4 regions of the Bradyrhizobium sp. USDA 3240 genome follow, and region 2 is predicted to be linked to each of the others. Evidence: riboswitches for the same ligand, from Rfam matches in the RefSeq annotation. Region 2 holds a riboswitch; each other region holds the start of a gene.
The links. A riboswitch is a leader RNA that binds a small molecule or an ion and turns the genes downstream of it on or off. The one in region 2 is predicted to bind cobalamin.
Positions count from the first base shown of each region.

Region 1 (3,825 bases), 1.8 Mb from region 2:
ATCAGCGTGCGCGGATCGACAGACGAGAGATCGATCATTGACATGCGAGGCACTCCTCATAATCGGTGCGCTGCGCAGGCGGCTGCCGCGGCGCGGCCTCGTCATCGTCGACGATCTTGCCGGCGAACGCCGCGCGCGAGATCGATTTTGAACGGCAGTACTAAAGGCTCTTCACCCCACGCTTCCACGCCGTCCAGTGCAGCATGTGGAGATCCCACTTATCGACCTCGGCCGGCAGATAGAGGTTGATTGACTGACTCTGGCAGATGAATGCGGCCCGGTCGCCTGCAAGCTCGACGATCCAGCGCTGGTCGACCTCGAAGGCGGTGCGAAACACCGCTTTCTCGTGTTCCGACAGAATGTCGAGATGGGCGACCGAACCCTCCTGCGCAATGATCGACTGCCAGGTCACCGGGGTGTCGGCGCCCTTGGCGATCAGTACCCTGGTCAGATGAGGATTACGTACCGAGATGGCACCAGACAACGTCTTGTGGGTGTAGATGTTGGCCGGGATCGGCTCGATGCATGCGCTGGTGCCGCCGCAGATGATGCTGATCGAAGCAGTCGGCGCGATCGCGATCTTCTGGCTGAAGCGCTCCATCACGCCACGTTCCAGGGCGTCCGGGCACGGGCCACGCTCGCGAGCAAGGGCGACGGATGCCGCGTCGGCATCACCCCGGATCTTCCGAAACATCTTTAGATTGAATGATTTCGCCAAGCCACTCACCATTGGAATGCCATTCGCCTGGAGGAACGAGTGGAAGCCCATGACGCCAAGTCCGACCGACCGCTCGCGCAGGGCGGCGTAGCGGGCCCGCTTCATACCCTCCGGCGCCGTCGTGATGAAGTGGGTGAGCACGTTGTCGAGGAAGCGCATGACGTCCTCGATGAAGCCGGGTTCCTCATTCCATTGGTCCCAAGTCTCGAGGTTGAGCGATGACAGACAGCACACCGCGGTGCGCTCCTCGCCGCGATGGTCGATGCCGGTCTCTCGCTGCACAGGTTGGAGGTCGAGACCTTGAGACCGAGCTCGCGCTGGTGCTTGGGAAACGCGCGATTCACAGTGTCGATGAACAAGAGATAAGGCTCGCCTGTCTGCAACCGGTTCTCAAGAATGCGTTGCCATAGCTGTCGCGCGTCGATCTCGCGGACGACCTCGTTCGTCTTCGGGCTGCGCAGAGCGAACGCGGTGCCGGCGCCCACGGCACGCATGAACTCGTCGGTGAGGTTGATGCCGTGATGCAGGTTGAGGCTCTTGCGGTTGAAGTCGCCGGACGCCTTGCGGATCTCGAGAAACTCCTCGATCTCGGGATGCTGGATATCGAGATAGACCGCCGCCGAGCCGCGCCGCAACGAGCCCTGGCTTGATCGCCAGCGTCAGGCCGTCCATGACGTGGATGAACGGGATGACGCCTGAGCTGACGCCGCCCTTCACCTTCTCTCCGATCGAGCGAACATTGCCCCAGTACGTACCGATACCGCCCCCGTTGGAGGCAAGCCACACGTTTTCGTCCCAGGTGCCAACGATGCCTTCGAGCGCGTCCGACACCGAGTTAAGGAAGCACGAGATTTGCAGGCCGCGCGTGGTGCCGCCATTGGACAGCACCGGCGTGGCTGGCATGAACCACAGCCGAGACATCGCGTCATAGAGACGTTGGGCGTGCGCAACATCGTCCGCGAAGGCACAGGACACCCGCGCGAACATGTCCTGGACGCTTTCGCCGACGAGCAGATAACGATCGGTCAGCGTTAGCTTGCCGAACGCGGTCAGCAGGCCGTCGCGCGATCGATCGAGCGTGAGATCGGACGGCTTTGGCAATGGCGCGAGAGGCCGCGGCAGCGGAGGCGATGACGGCGGCGGCACAACACACCGCTGAGGCGCGGCAGACTTTGGCCGCGCCGGCCACGGCCGCACACTCGGCCACTCAATTAGATGACCATGCTGATTGAAATCGTAAGACGGCGACATCGGCAACCCCGCGATGTTAGGGGGTGAAGCCACGCGCACGACTTGCGAGGAGACGGGTCAAACGTCCCAGGCTGCAAGCGACGCACGGGGCACCCCGCCCGAGGACGTTCTATTCTGTCGCGGCAGGTCTCCTGGCTCGCGGGTCGCTGCGGCTGTCGGCCTTCCCGGTGCTGTCGCGGCCAGTGACCATTATGACAACCGCTCGCCGCTTACAGTTGCGGGGGCAGCCCCGGAATAGCCGTTACCGGCGCACCGGGTTCTCTCTTAGCTTCCACCCTACTAGATGCAGAATGGAAGACCGTGGCAGATCTACATACAGACGCCGCGCGTCGAGATTCGTCAAGGCTTGTGGCAGGGGAGTCGAGACGCAGGACGCCACGTCCGCTCCGGGTCCGGGCCCGCAACGCTGTGTTCGAGCAAATGCCCCCCCTGCTTCGGCCCATTCCGTGAAAAGAGTGGCAGCATTTTGATTTCGATGCTCCGTCGCGATGACGGGTGCCTATGCGAGTCCGCGTTGGATAGGAATCCGTTCGGCGAAGGTTCTGGGCGATGCTGGCGAGGGATAATCTCGTGACGCGCGACGTTTGGCTTGCAATTCAAAGCGGTCGAGAATGCGATCGAGCTGCGCCAGCAAGGTGTTGCTCTTCTTGTGGAACTGGCGTGAGGTGCGTCCCTGCCATGATCGTGCGATCTCGGTGGCTTGCCGCGCGCGCCAGATCGAGCGCGATAGCTCCACAAATGCTTGTGGTACCACTGAGCCTTCAACGCGCAACAGTCGCCGTCGCGCTTGCTGACGTGGCCAAGTGTTTTGGCGCCATGATTTACCAGAGCTCCGATCGCAGTAATGACCGTGCCGGCACAACGGTTGTCCTCACTTGCGTGGTCATGGATGAAGCCGCCAAGGAGGCTCGATCTTAGTCAGCTTTTCGCAAGCTGTCCCTGCTAGCATGAAGCGGATAGGTCATCTCGCGGCGACGCCGCTATCCGGGTGTTACGACATGAACGCAGCCGATATTAATGCAACAGCGCCGCAGGTTGGCGCCCCCTCCGACACCGCCGAGAGCGGCGGCGATGACACGCGTGCAGCGCTACTGCGCCGAGCATTCGAAAAGGCTCTCGTTTCCGTCGCCACGCAAGTCATAAGCGATTCCCAGTCGGATATGGATGAGGCCATGAGCGAGCTTGATGATGGGTGAGCCGATGCTCGGCGCCACATAGAGATACAGCCCGCTGAGCTGCTGCCGGTTTGATGGACACCGAGATTAGGTGTTTCATGAAGCCGGAGGTGGCGATGAAAAGACGGAAGTTCAGCCGCGAGTTCAAGGTCGAGGCGGTCAAGCTGGTGCGGGACCGTGGGGTGTCGGTGGCGCAAGCCGGCCGTGACCTGGATGTTCATGAGAATGTTCTCCGCAAATGGGTGAAGGAGTTGGGCTCCGACCCGGCGCAAGCCTTTCCCGGCTACGGGCAGATGAAGCCGGAGCAGCAGGAGATCGAGCGGCTGCGCCGTGAGGTCGCCAAGCTGAAGGCCGAGTGGGATATCCTAAAAAAGGCCGCAGCCTACTTCGCGAAGGAAGCGACATGAAGTTCGCCTTCGTCGCGAAGCACCGGACGATCTGGCCGGTGGCATGGCTATGCGATGCGCTGGGAGTGTCGCGGTCGGGCTTCCATGCCTGGCTGAATCGCTCTCCCAGCACCAGATCCCGCAGCGACGAGGAGCTCGGCGGCAAGGTCAAGGCCAGCTTCGCCGCCAGCGACCGCACCTATGACGCACGCCGGGTGTGGCGTGACCTGCTCGCCGACGGGGCGGATTGGGGCCTGCACCGGATTGAGCGGCTGATGCGCCTGCAAGGCTTGCG
Region 1 is NZ_JBSSGD010000002.1:5,735,415-5,739,239, reverse strand. It holds gene ACVIGA_RS27780 (ribonucleotide-diphosphate reductase subunit beta) at 1-44, opposite strand, end outside; partial or broken gene ACVIGA_RS27775 (ribonucleoside-diphosphate reductase subunit alpha) at 161-1,353, opposite strand; partial or broken gene ACVIGA_RS27770 (ribonucleotide reductase N-terminal alpha domain-containing protein) at 1,379-1,969, opposite strand; cobalamin riboswitch at 2,074-2,287, opposite strand; gene ACVIGA_RS27765 (hypothetical protein) at 2,968-3,165, shown strand; partial or broken gene ACVIGA_RS27760 (IS3 family transposase) at 3,261-3,825, shown strand, end outside.
Region 1: it holds a riboswitch for cobalamin, as region 2 does, so the genes downstream of both, ACVIGA_RS27770 (ribonucleotide reductase N-terminal alpha domain-containing protein) here and ACVIGA_RS36160 (DUF1636 family protein) in region 2, are expected to answer to the same signal.

Region 2 (3,825 bases):
TGCCGGCGCCCTCGACCAGCACGAGGTCGGCGCGCGCCTTCAGGCGCCCAAAACTCTCCAGCACTGCGCCCATCAGCGACGGCTTCATGCCGGCATATTCGCGTGCGCGGGCGGTCGCGATCCGCTTGCCGTGCACGATGACCTGGGCGCCGACGTCGGTTTCCGGCTTCAGCAGCACCGGGTTCATGTCGGTGTGCGGCTCGACGCCGGCGGCGAGCGCCTGCAGTGCCTGCGCACGCCCGATCTCGCCGCCGTCGACGGTCACGGCGGCATTGTTGGACATGTTCTGCGGCTTGAACGGCAGCACGCGCAGGCCGCGCCGTTTGGCTGCACGCGCGAGGCCTGCGACGATGAGCGATTTGCCCACGTCCGAGCCGGCTCCCTGGATCATCAATGCGCGCGCCATGATTGATTATCGCATCAGAACTCGACGCCCGGCTGCGCCTTGATGCCGGAGCGGAAGGGGTGCTTCACCAGCGTCATCTCGGTGACGAGATCGGCGATTTCGATCAATTCGTCCTTGGCGTTGCGTCCGGTGAGCACGACATGCGTCATCGGCGGCTTCGACGTCGTCAGAAAGTCGACGACATCGGCGATCGCCAGATAATCGTAGCGAAGCGCGATGTTGATCTCGTCGAGCACGACCATGCGCAGGCTCGGATCCGCGATCAGCTGCTTGGCTTTTTCCCAGCCGGCCTGCGCTGCCGCGATGTCGCGGGCGCGATCCTGCGTCTCCCAGGTGAAACCTTCGCCCATGGCGTGGAATTGGCAGAGATCGCCGAAATGTCCGGTAAGCAGGCGGCGCTCGCCGGTATCCCAGGCGCCCTTGATGAATTGCACCACGGCGCAGGGAAAGCCGTGCGCCACACAGCGCACGATCATGCCGAAGGCGGAGGAGGATTTTCCTTTGCCGGCGCCGGTATGAACGATGACCAGGCCCTTTTCACCACTCTTGGTCGCCATGATCTTGTCGCGGGCGACCTTCTTTTTCGCCATCTTGGCCGCGTGGCGCGCATCCAGCGAGGGGTCGGTGCCGACGGCGCCGTCCTCAGCGTCGTTTCCATCAGAAATCATCACGTTCCTTCGGCTTGACAAGTGCGGGGCTAGGACGAATGGTGCCCCCGCGTTGGTTCCTGTCCTACGACAGGCGAAGAGGGAATGCGATAGGGCTCAGACCGCTGGGTTTGCCCAAAGCGCAGCCGCCCCCGCGACCGTGACCGGAGAGATGCCCAAGCCACTGATTCCCTGATGGAGTCGGGAAGGTGGGCATCAAGGGAGAAATCCTACTCCGCAAGCCGGGAGACCTGCCGACGCGATGTGTTTGAGACCGGCGGACGGGGTGTTCCGCGACGGGGAACGAACCTGTTCACGTCAGGTTCGTGTGCCTCATCGCTTCCCGCAGTCAATCCAGGAAGGGCGATGAGCGTTACACTTCATGTCTGCATCACCTGTCGCGCGGGCCAGACGCTCGCGGAAGGTGAGACCGCGCCCGGTGCGCGCCTGCATGCCGCGCTTGTTGAGGCCGGCGTGCCCGATGACGTCAATCTGGTTCCCGTCGAATGCCTGTCGGCCTGCAGCCAGGGCTGCTCGGTCGCGCTCAGCGCGCCGGGGCGGTGGTCCTATGTCTATGGCCGCCTGTCCGCTGATCATGCCAAGGATGTGATCGCAGGAGCCACCGCCTATGCGTCGGCGCCTGACGGCATCGTGCCGTGGCGCAGCCGTCCCGAAATCTTCCGCAAGCAATCGCTTGCCCGCATTCCACCCATCGCCGTCGTGCCGGAGGCCGCAGAATGACCACGCTCGCCAAGGTTCCGGTCACCGTCGTGACCGGCTTTCTCGGGTCCGGCAAGACGACGCTGATCCAGCATCTGATCCGCAATGCCAACGGCAAGAAGCTCGCGGTGCTGGTGAACGAATTCGGCAGCGAAGGCGTCGACGGCGACATCCTGAAGTCGTGCGCCGATGCTAATTGTCCGACCGAGAACATCGTCGAGCTCGCCAATGGCTGCATCTGCTGCACCGTCGCCGACGATTTCATCCCGGCGATGGAGCAGTTGCTCGCGCGCCCTGTGAGGCCCGATCATATCGTGATCGAGACGTCCGGCCTCGCGCTGCCGAAGCCGCTGCTGAAGGCATTCGACTGGCCGGAGATCCGTTCGCGGATCACGGTCGATGGCGTGATCGCGCTGGCCGATGCGGAGGCCGTTGCGGCGGGCCGGTTTGCGCCTGACCCGGCCGCGGTGGATGCGCAGCGCGCGGCCGACGACAATCTCGATCACGAGACGCCGCTGTCGGAAGTGTTCGAGGACCAGATCGCCTGCGCTGATATCGTGCTGCTGACCAAGGCCGATCTCGCCGGAGCCGAGGGGATCAAAGCGGCCAAAGAGCTGATCGCGGCCGAGATGCCGCGCGAGGTGCCGATGTTGCCCATCGTCGACGGCGCGATCGATGCCCGCGTGATCCTCGGTCTTGAGGCGGCGGCAGAGGATGACCTCGCGTCCCGGCCGTCCCACCATGACGGTGAGGACGAGCACGAGCACAACGACTTCAATTCCGTGGTGATCGACCTTCCGGAGATCGGGGATGTCGATGCGCTGATCGCGTCGATCAAGGGGCTGGCGCGCGAGCAGAACGTGCTGCGCGCCAAGGGCTACATCGCCGTCGAAGGCAAGCCGATGCGGTTGCTGGTGCAATCGGTCGGCGAGCGGGTCAGGCATCAGTTCGACATGCCATGGGGTGCGCGGCCGCGGCAGTCGAAGCTCGTCGTGATCGGAGAACACGGCGATATCGATGAAGCTGCGATCAGGGCGCGACTAGGTGTCTGATGCACGTCGTCTTCCGCGAGAGCCGCGGCCTTGAGGAGACCGCGACACCAAGGGACCTCGGCCAGGATCCGGCCGATCTCGTGGTCTTGTCGTTTTCCGACAGCGATCTCGCCGCGTTCGCGGCCGGCTGGCGGCGGGGCCGCGCCGCGCTGCCGTCGCTGCGGCTCGCCAATCTCGCGGAGCTGCGCCATCCGCTGTCGGTCGATACCTATATCGAGCGCACACTGTCGCAGGCGCGCGGCATCCTGGTCCGGCTGATCGGCGGCGAACCCTATTGGTCATATGGCCTGGCCGCGGTGCATCGGCTGGCGAAGGAGCGCGGCATCGCCCTGGTCGTGCTGCCGGCGGATGGCCGCGACGATTTGCGGCTGGATGAATTCTCGACCTTGCCGGTCTCGACGCTGCGCCGCCTGAAGTTGCTGTGCGACAAGGGCGGCCCCGTTGCCGCGCAGGCCGTGATCGCGCAACTGGCGCTGGCGTCCGGCCTTTATGCCGGGCCGGTCGTCGGCGAGATCGATCTTCCCGAGATCGGCGTCTACGATTCGCGGCGCGGCGCCGTCGCGGCACTGCCGGCATCGAATGGCCGGCCGCTTGTGCTGGTGACCTTCTATCGCTCCTATCTGGCGGCCGGCGACACCGCGCCGGTCGATGCGCTGATCGATGCGTTGCGCGCGGAGGGCTTTGATGCCCACGGCGTGTTCGTCACCTCGCTGAAGGCGGCGGGCGTGACCGACTGGCTGCGCGCTCAGTTCGCGCAATGCCCGCCGGCGGCCATCGTCAATCTGACTGCGTTCTCCGCGGCCGGCGACGACGGCACGACGCCGTTCGATGCCGCATCGTGTCCGGTGTTCCAAGTCGCGCTGTCGACGGCGCGGCGGGAGGATTGGGACTTGTCGCTGCGCGGTCTGTCGCCCGGCGATCTCGCGATGCATGTGGTGTTGCCGGAGGTCGACGGTCGCCTGTTCGCGGGCGTCGTGAGCTTCAAGTCGCCTGGCGAGCG
Region 2 is NZ_JBSSGD010000002.1:7,558,493-7,562,317, forward strand. It holds gene ACVIGA_RS36150 (cobyric acid synthase) at 1-406, opposite strand, end outside; gene cobO (cob(I)yrinic acid a,c-diamide adenosyltransferase) at 421-1,074, opposite strand; cobalamin riboswitch at 1,111-1,326, shown strand; gene ACVIGA_RS36160 (DUF1636 family protein) at 1,420-1,794, shown strand; gene cobW (cobalamin biosynthesis protein CobW) at 1,791-2,825, shown strand; gene cobN (cobaltochelatase subunit CobN) at 2,825-3,825, shown strand, end outside.

Region 3 (3,825 bases), 2.5 Mb from region 2:
GTGCCGAGACGCTGGTATTCTGGACGCGCGCCCCGTAGGAGAAGTCGGTCGTCGGCAATAGGCCCAGCGTGTGCTGCCAGTAGCCGGCTACGGTCTGCTGCTCGATATTGTAGATGTGGGTGGGATCGACGCCCTGATAGGCGCCGCGTGCTTCGCGGAACGTCGAATCGTAGTAGTCGATACCGGTCAGGATCGTCGACGGCATGCCCAGCATCACGTTCTTGACGCTGAGCCGCGGCGTGATCGACCAGGTCTGTAGCGCGGCGTCATTGTAGGTCGAGGCGAAGCTGATGGTCGGCACGGTGCCGAAGAAGCCGCTTTGCGTCTCGCGCTGCCGCCAGCCGCCGTCGACGATGAGGTCGACGCCATTCATCAGCGTCTTGGTAAAGCCGGTGGTGACGCTGGCGGTCTGCTGGTTGGCATAGTCGAAGGGCGTCGCCGCGCCGCGGCGATCGGTGAGCAGTTCGTTGACGCCGATCGACGGATCGACCAGCCGTCCGCCGGGCAGGCCGAGCTTCTGGTCGCTGCCGGTGACGGTGAGGAAGGCGGTGAGATCGGACGTGGTATAATTGACGTTGCCGACGGCGTTGCGCTGGTCGAGCGCGTTATTGACACGGTAGCCGTCGGACTTGATGCCGTTGCCGTAGAACGAGGTCGACCATGGGCCGGAATTGAGCGCCGCGGACACCGCGGCCATGCGGGTGCTGAACGAGCCGAAGCCGCCTTCGGCGCGTATCGTCGCCGGCGGACCGCCGGCGCCGGTCTTGGTAATGATGTTGACCACGCCACCCACCGCGTTGTCGCCATAGAGCACCGCACCGCTGTTGCCGCGCGTGATCTCGATGCGCGCGATCGAATCGAGCGGAATCGTCGTGAGATCGAAGCCGGCCTTGTCGACGTCGTTGAGGCGTCGGCCGTTGAGCAGGAACAAGGTGTTGTCGGAGGCGAATGCGCCGAAGCCGCGCAGGTCGACCGAGGTCTTGGCGCCGTTCGGCCCGCCGTAAAGCGTTTGCAGCTGGACGCCCGGCACCTGCGCGAGAATCTCGGGCAGCGACTGCACCGGCGAATGCGCGATGTCGTCGGCCGTGATCACGGTCGAGGAGGAGCCGACAATGCCCGCGAACTGCCGGCCGCCGCCGGTGCCGCCCGTTCCGTTGGCGGTGCCGGTCCCCGTCGTGTTCGATCCTGCTCCGCTGCCCACATTGTTGCCTTGGGCGGTGCCCGGCGCCAGGCGACGCGGCGCCGGCGCTTCGTCGGCGGCCGGCTTGGCGCGCGTGAAATTCTGGTCGCTTGGCTTGGTGATTTCGACGGCCGGTAGCTGATCGGGCGAGGGTGCCTGCTGTGCCCGTGCGGTCGAGAGAACGATTGCCGGCGCGATCATCGTCGACGCGAGCAGAAGCGCGCGGCGCCGGAAGGACGAGTTGGAGAACATCTAGGTGAGACCTCGGTAACGTCAGTGGCACGTCACCGCGAAACCAGTCTCACCATGCGCTCTCGCATCAGGTGAAGCTCATGCCTGTACTCCCCGACCGGCATCTTCGCGTGTGACCACGGCTGACGGCAGGTCTCCTGGCTCGCGGGTCGTTACCCTTCGTCGCCTTCCCAGGACCGAGATTCCCAGTGGCCTGTGACGAAGGATTCACCGCATACAGTTGCGGGGGCAGCCGCGGCATTGGGGAAGTTTCCCCGCACCGCATTCCCTTTTCATCTCATGAAAGAACCGTCATGTTCATCTAGGGTTCGGCCCGGCAGCAATGTCAACCCGGCGGACGTCGGGCAGCGGTCGCACGGCTACGGTTTTTGGCGGGTGTCGCTTGCCTGCCACGGCGATCGCTGTAAGAGCATGGATCCAATGAGCGTGCAGGATTTTACCTTGGCGGCCGAGGTCGCGGCGCGGCGCCGGTGGGGCGCCATCGCGGCGCTGCTCGCGCTCGTGGTCCTGCTGCTGGTGCTCTCGCTCGGCATCGGGCCGGTGCGGCTGTCGCCGCTTGCGGTGATCGAGGCGCTGTTCGGCGGCGGCAGCGACGTGGCGCAGGTGATCGTGCGCGAGATCCGGTTGCCGCGCACCATTCTGGCGTTCGCGATCGGCGGTATTCTCGGGCTATCAGGCGCGGCGCTGCAGGGCCTGCTGCGCAATCCGCTGGCCTCGCCGTCGCTGTTCGGCGCGCCGCAATCGGCGGCATTCGGCGCGGTGCTGGTGATCGCGCTCGGCCTCGCCGATGTGCGGTCCTACGCGCTGCCGGTGGTGGCGATCATCGCCGCGTTTGGCTCGGTGTTCGCGCTGCTCGCAATCGCCGGCCGCAATGCCGGGCTGCTGATCCTGATCCTCGCCGGGCTTGCGATCTCGAGCTTTGCGGGAGCTGCAACCGCGCTGGTGATGAACCTCTCCAGCAATCCGTTCGTGGTGCTGGAGATCGCATTCTGGCTGCTCGGCTCGCTGGAGGACCGCAGCTTCCAGCACGTGGCGCTGGCGCTGCCCTTCATCGTCGTGGGTGCGGTCATCCTGCTCAGCCAGGCGAACGTGTTCCGCGCGCTGACGCTCGGCGAGGAGGCGGCGCAGAGCCTCGGCGTCGATGTCGGGCGGCTAAGGTTGCTCGTGATCACGGGCGTTGCGCTCGGCGTCGGCGGTGCGGTCGCCGTCACGGGCACGATCGGCTTCATCGGTCTCGTCGCACCGCACCTGATGCGCCCCCTGATCGGTCACGATCCGGCACGGCTGCTGGTGCCGAGCGCGCTCACCGGTTCGGCGCTGCTGCTCGCCGCCGATATCGCGGTGCGCATCATCCCCTCGAGCTCGGACATCAAGGTCGGCGTGCTGACCTCAATCATCGGCGTGCCGTTCTTCCTGTATCTGATCATGCGCGAACGCCGCGCGCTCGGCGGAGGCGTGGCATGACGCTGCTCGCCGCCACTGCGCTCAATACCTCGCTCGGCAGCCGCAAGGTGCTGCACGATGTTTCGCTGTCGCTGGAGGCCGGCCATCTGGTCGCGCTGGTTGGCCCCAACGGCGCCGGCAAGACCACGCTGCTGCGCGCGCTCGCTGGACTAATTCCATCCGATGGCGACATCAGGATCGGCGGCGACGCGCTGGCGTCGCTGCCGCTCCGCGAACGGGCGAAACGTTTCGCCTATTTGCCGCAGGGGCACATGGTGCATTGGCCGCTGCCGGCGCGCGATATCGTCGCGCTCGGCCGTTATCCGCATGGCGCGACCGATCCGGCGCGGCTGTCGCAAAAGGATATCGAGGCGGTGCTGCGGGCGATGCAGGCGGTCGACGTCACCGAATTCGGCGACCGCCGCGTCACCGAGCTGTCCGGGGGCGAGCGCAGCCGCGTCGCGCTGGCCCGGGTGCTGGCGGTCGAAGCGCCGGTGATTCTCGCCGACGAGCCGACCGCTTCGCTCGATCCGCGCCACCAGATCGACGTGATGCAGAAGCTGCGCAACGTCGCAGACGCCGGCGTGCTGGTGATCGTGGTGACGCACGATCTCGGGCTCGCCGCGCGCTTTGCCGATCATGTGCTAGTGCTGTCCGAGGGACGGCTGGCGGCACAGGGCACGTCGGGCGACGCGTTGTCGGAGAGCGTTCTGGCTAGCGTGTTCCGGGTCCGCGCCTATCGCGCCGAATTTCAGCGCGAGGCCGTCATCGTGCCGTGGGCGGATGTGTGATGGGTGGGCGGCGTCTCGCAGTTTTGGCCGCGGCGGCATGGATGATGTCGTGTGCCGCCGCCTTGGCGGCCGGACCGAGCATCATCTCGATGAATGTGTGCAGCGACCAGCTCGTGCTGTCGCTGGCCGATCCGGACCAGATCCTCGGGCTGAGCCGCT
Region 3 is NZ_JBSSGD010000002.1:5,032,891-5,036,715, forward strand. It holds gene ACVIGA_RS24375 (TonB-dependent receptor) at 1-1,432, opposite strand, end outside; cobalamin riboswitch at 1,543-1,740, opposite strand; gene ACVIGA_RS24380 (FecCD family ABC transporter permease) at 1,853-2,896, shown strand; gene ACVIGA_RS24385 (ABC transporter ATP-binding protein) at 2,893-3,666, shown strand; gene ACVIGA_RS24390 (ABC transporter substrate-binding protein) at 3,708-3,825, shown strand, end outside.
Region 3: it holds a riboswitch for cobalamin, as region 2 does, so the genes downstream of both, ACVIGA_RS24375 (TonB-dependent receptor) here and ACVIGA_RS36160 (DUF1636 family protein) in region 2, are expected to answer to the same signal.

Region 4 (3,825 bases), 1.7 Mb from region 2:
GCATAGCGCCACCAGTCCACCGTGATCGGCTTCGGCCGCGAGACATCTCCAAACGGGATCGGCGGCCGGACACAGCGCGAGCCATAGGATTGCACCCAACCGTTTTTGGTAAATGCGAAGCCGGAGAGTTGCTCGCCGAAGTACTGCACCATGTCATTGCGCTCAAACTCGCCATGGACGAGCACGTCCAGACCGATGTCTTCCTGCCAACGTACGGCGCGCGCCGTCTCTTCCTTGAGGAACTTGTCGTATTGCTCGTCGCTCATCGCGCCTCGCGCATGCGCCGCCCGGGTATTACGGACCTCTGAGGTCTGAGGAAACGATCCGATGGTCGTGGTCGAGAACGCTGGAAGCCCGAAGCGCTTGCGTTGGATCTCGGCCCGACTGGCAAATGGGCTGGGCCGCCGGCGCATGGCCTGGTTGATCGCACTCAGCCGGACAACGACATTGGCATCTCGGATCTTCGGCGACGTCCCGCGGACGGCTGCGGCACACTCCGATTCCACAAGAGCTTTCGCAACATTCTGGTCGCCTGCGAGTGCCCGCGCCAAGGTCGCAAGCTCACGCATCTTCTGAACCGAGAAAGCAAGCCAGCTCTTGACGTCGGAGGCGAGCCCGGTCTCGAGTTCAACATCGACCGGCACATGAAGCAGCGAGCAGGATGGGGCGATCTGTACGCGGTCCTTACCAAGCTTCGCAATCGCGGAGGCCAGTCGCTGGCGGAACGCCGACAAATTCGATCGCCAAACATTCCGACCGTCTATGACGCCGAGCGACATGACGAGGTCACTCGCCACTCGCAATGATCTGGCTCAATAACTCTGGCGCGCGAACCAGATCGACGTGCAGCCCGGCAACAGGCAGGCGCAGGGCAGCGTCCAGATTGTCGCAGAGGCCACCGAAATAGCTTGCAACCATGATCTTGATGGCCGGCCCTTCCTGCGAGCCGGTCATAAGCATGTACCAAGGATTTTCGCGAACTCTCATCCAGATCAAGGACTAGGCAAGGTTCGTCGAATTGACCCCAATTTGCCCCGCGTTTGGCCAATTCCTTCAAAAGCTCAATATAGACCGGTATCAGGTCATCTAGCAGTGACAGTGGCTGGAACGCAGGATCGGCACTCTTGCCAAGCTTCAAGAATGTAACCGGCCCTTATCAGGACAGGGCGCGTCTGAAAGCCAAGGGCCTTGGCTTCCTCGTACTCCTCGATTGGTTTGCGAGAGGATAGTCTGAAAGTCTGCCCCGGGTGAAATTCCGGGACCATGTAATGGTAGTTGGTGTCGAACCATTTGGTCATCTCCTGCGCGGGTGCGCCATATCCACGCGACGGGTGACCGCAACTCCCATCCTGACCGTCGCATTGTGCCCCGCGTGCCATGGCGAAGTATGTCTTGAGCGAAATGGATCCGGCATTCGGCTCGTAGGCTTCTGGCATGGCACCAACCATGACACTGGTGTCGAGCACCTGGTCGTACAGTGAGAAATCGTTCGATGGGATCACGGTGACACCGAGAGACCTCTGGCGAGCCCAATTTGCGGCACGTAGGCCAGCTGCATCCTCGAGCAACTGCTGTTCGGCGATTTTTCCGGCCCAGTAAATTTCGAGCGCAACCTTGAGCTCTCGCCTTGGACCGATGCGTGGCGTTCCGAGTGTGGCAACCGGAAGAGAGAGAAGAGACATAGCGTTAACCCCATATTGGTGGCAAAGGCCATGGCGGACGCAGGCAGAAGAAGCCGCGCGAGCGACCGCTGCTTGGCGCACCACCGGGACACCCGCCGGTGGACGAAGATAGTGGCGGGGCAGGGCTCCTGGCTCGCGGCTCAGCGCTGCTATCCGGTCTTCCCGAAACCGTCAGGCTTCAGTGCCTTCGTTGGACAGCTCGCCACTCACAGTTGCGGGGACAGCGCCGGAATTGACACCGGCTTCCCTCTTAGCTCCGGCCTAATGAGACCGGAGAACCTCGACACCTTCAATTATCGGCAAAAGGGATATTCCGTCAACCTCGCGTCATGTTGCGATCTGCTAATGTGCCTAGCGGCATGCCCCCCGTTCATACTCGATGCAGAAGTCGCTCTACAATCACGGACATCGGATGACATCCCGAAAGTCCCTCCGCGTGGGCAGCGACAAATCCGAATACGCCGCCTTTGCACCGAGGACCACTTGGTCGAACAGACGGCTTTCATGCAAGCTGGCCCCGGTTCATCGCGCACGGCGCGCTGCGCTGCCTTCTCCAAGCAATCAACGATCCACCGAATAAGATAGCATACGCGGCGCGAGGTGGTTCTGTGATGCCAGCCATTTCTGGTAGGCGTCACTCGGACATTTTTTGGCGATACTGCCCAGGCAAGCATATCAACCAAACCAAGGAGACCGGCTCGCAATGAAAATGGCTGTTTGGAGTGCCCTCGGTGTCTTTGCTGTTGCCGTCTCGGCGGTCGGCCTGTTCGGGTTGATGGTAAGACCGCTCTTGAGTAACACCGCTCGACAGTTTCTCTCGAAACTATTGATCGGCTCAAGCCGAGGCTAGCACGGCTCGGCGCCTCTACCTGCTTGCGGAGGACAGGACTTGCGTCGAGGCCGCATCTTCCGGTCGATTGAAGAGCACGATATGCGCCGGCCGACACGAGCGATCGCGCATGCCAGCGAGTAAATGCCCGCCTGCTTAAAGCGTGCACTTCGGCGGCGTCTGTTCCAAACGCCCGGCGCTGATGGGCGGTTTCGTATCGTTGTGGGCCTTTGAGTGCCAAGCACATCTGCCTGGCGCTGCAACTAGAGCATTTCATTGCTTAACTGAATCGGAGGGAATTCCGGTTTTTGGCGGTTTATGATTCAAGATGCTGACTGGATTGGAGGCCAGCATCGCATGACCCGACCTCTTTCCCTGGATCTTCGCGAGCGTGTGGTGGCGTCGGTTTTAGCGGGCGAGAGCTGCCGATCTGTGGCGGAACGGTTTGGTGTTGCGGTCTCGTCGGTTGTGAAGTGGTCACAGCGGCAGCGGGCGACCGGCTCGGTTGCGCCTGGCAAGATGGGCGGTCACCGCAAGCCCGTGCTTGATCTGGATGGCGCGGACACATCCCGACCTCCCTTGGTGTCGGTATGCCGACGACGGACTGGTGCACTGCCGGACCGAGCAAGAAGCAGAGGCCATTAGGGCGGAGCTTCAGGCGAGGTTGGAGGTGTGCGGACTTCAGATGCACCCGACAAAGACGCAGATCGTCTATTGCATGGACAACAGGCGTCGGCGAACGTATCAGAGGGTCAAGTTTGACTTTCTCGGATATCAGTTCAGGCCGCGGCAGGTGGCAACGTCACAGCGGAAGGAATTCTTTTGTGGATACACCCCGGCGGTCAGTCCGACAGCTTTGAAGGCCATGCGAGCAACGATCCGAAGCGTGCACATTCCCCGGCAAACGCCGGGGACGCTGGCTGAGATTGCCCAACAGATCAATCCACTCCTCCGGGGGTGGATAGGTTATTATGGTCGGTTCAGCCGTTCAGCGCTGTTCTCTCTGGTCGACTACGTCAATCAGAAGCTGAAGGCGTGGATCATGCGAAAGTACAAGCGCTTCCGGCTCCACAAAACCGGTGCTTCGCTGTTCTTGCGAAAGCTGGCTCGGAATAACGCGGAGCTGTTCGTGCACTGGCAGTTCTTCGGAACGACCACGTTCACCTGACGGGAGCGGTGTGAACCGAGAGGTTCACGCACCGTTCTGCGAGAGGCCGGGGGTGAAAATCCCCCGGCCTACTCACCCTTGGATCAAGACCAACATGGCCCCTTTGCGGGGCTGGCGCCGCAAGGGCGCACGCCTGCGCGGCTTCG
Region 4 is NZ_JBSSGD010000002.1:5,823,598-5,827,422, forward strand. It holds partial or broken gene metE (5-methyltetrahydropteroyltriglutamate--homocysteine S-methyltransferase) at 1-1,682, opposite strand, end outside; cobalamin riboswitch at 1,784-1,980, opposite strand; partial or broken gene ACVIGA_RS28155 (helix-turn-helix domain-containing protein) at 2,869-3,060, shown strand; gene ACVIGA_RS28160 (group II intron maturase-specific domain-containing protein) at 3,065-3,679, shown strand; partial or broken gene ACVIGA_RS28165 (IS630 family transposase) at 3,759-3,825, shown strand, end outside.
Region 4: it holds a riboswitch for cobalamin, as region 2 does, so the genes downstream of both, metE (5-methyltetrahydropteroyltriglutamate--homocysteine S-methyltransferase) here and ACVIGA_RS36160 (DUF1636 family protein) in region 2, are expected to answer to the same signal.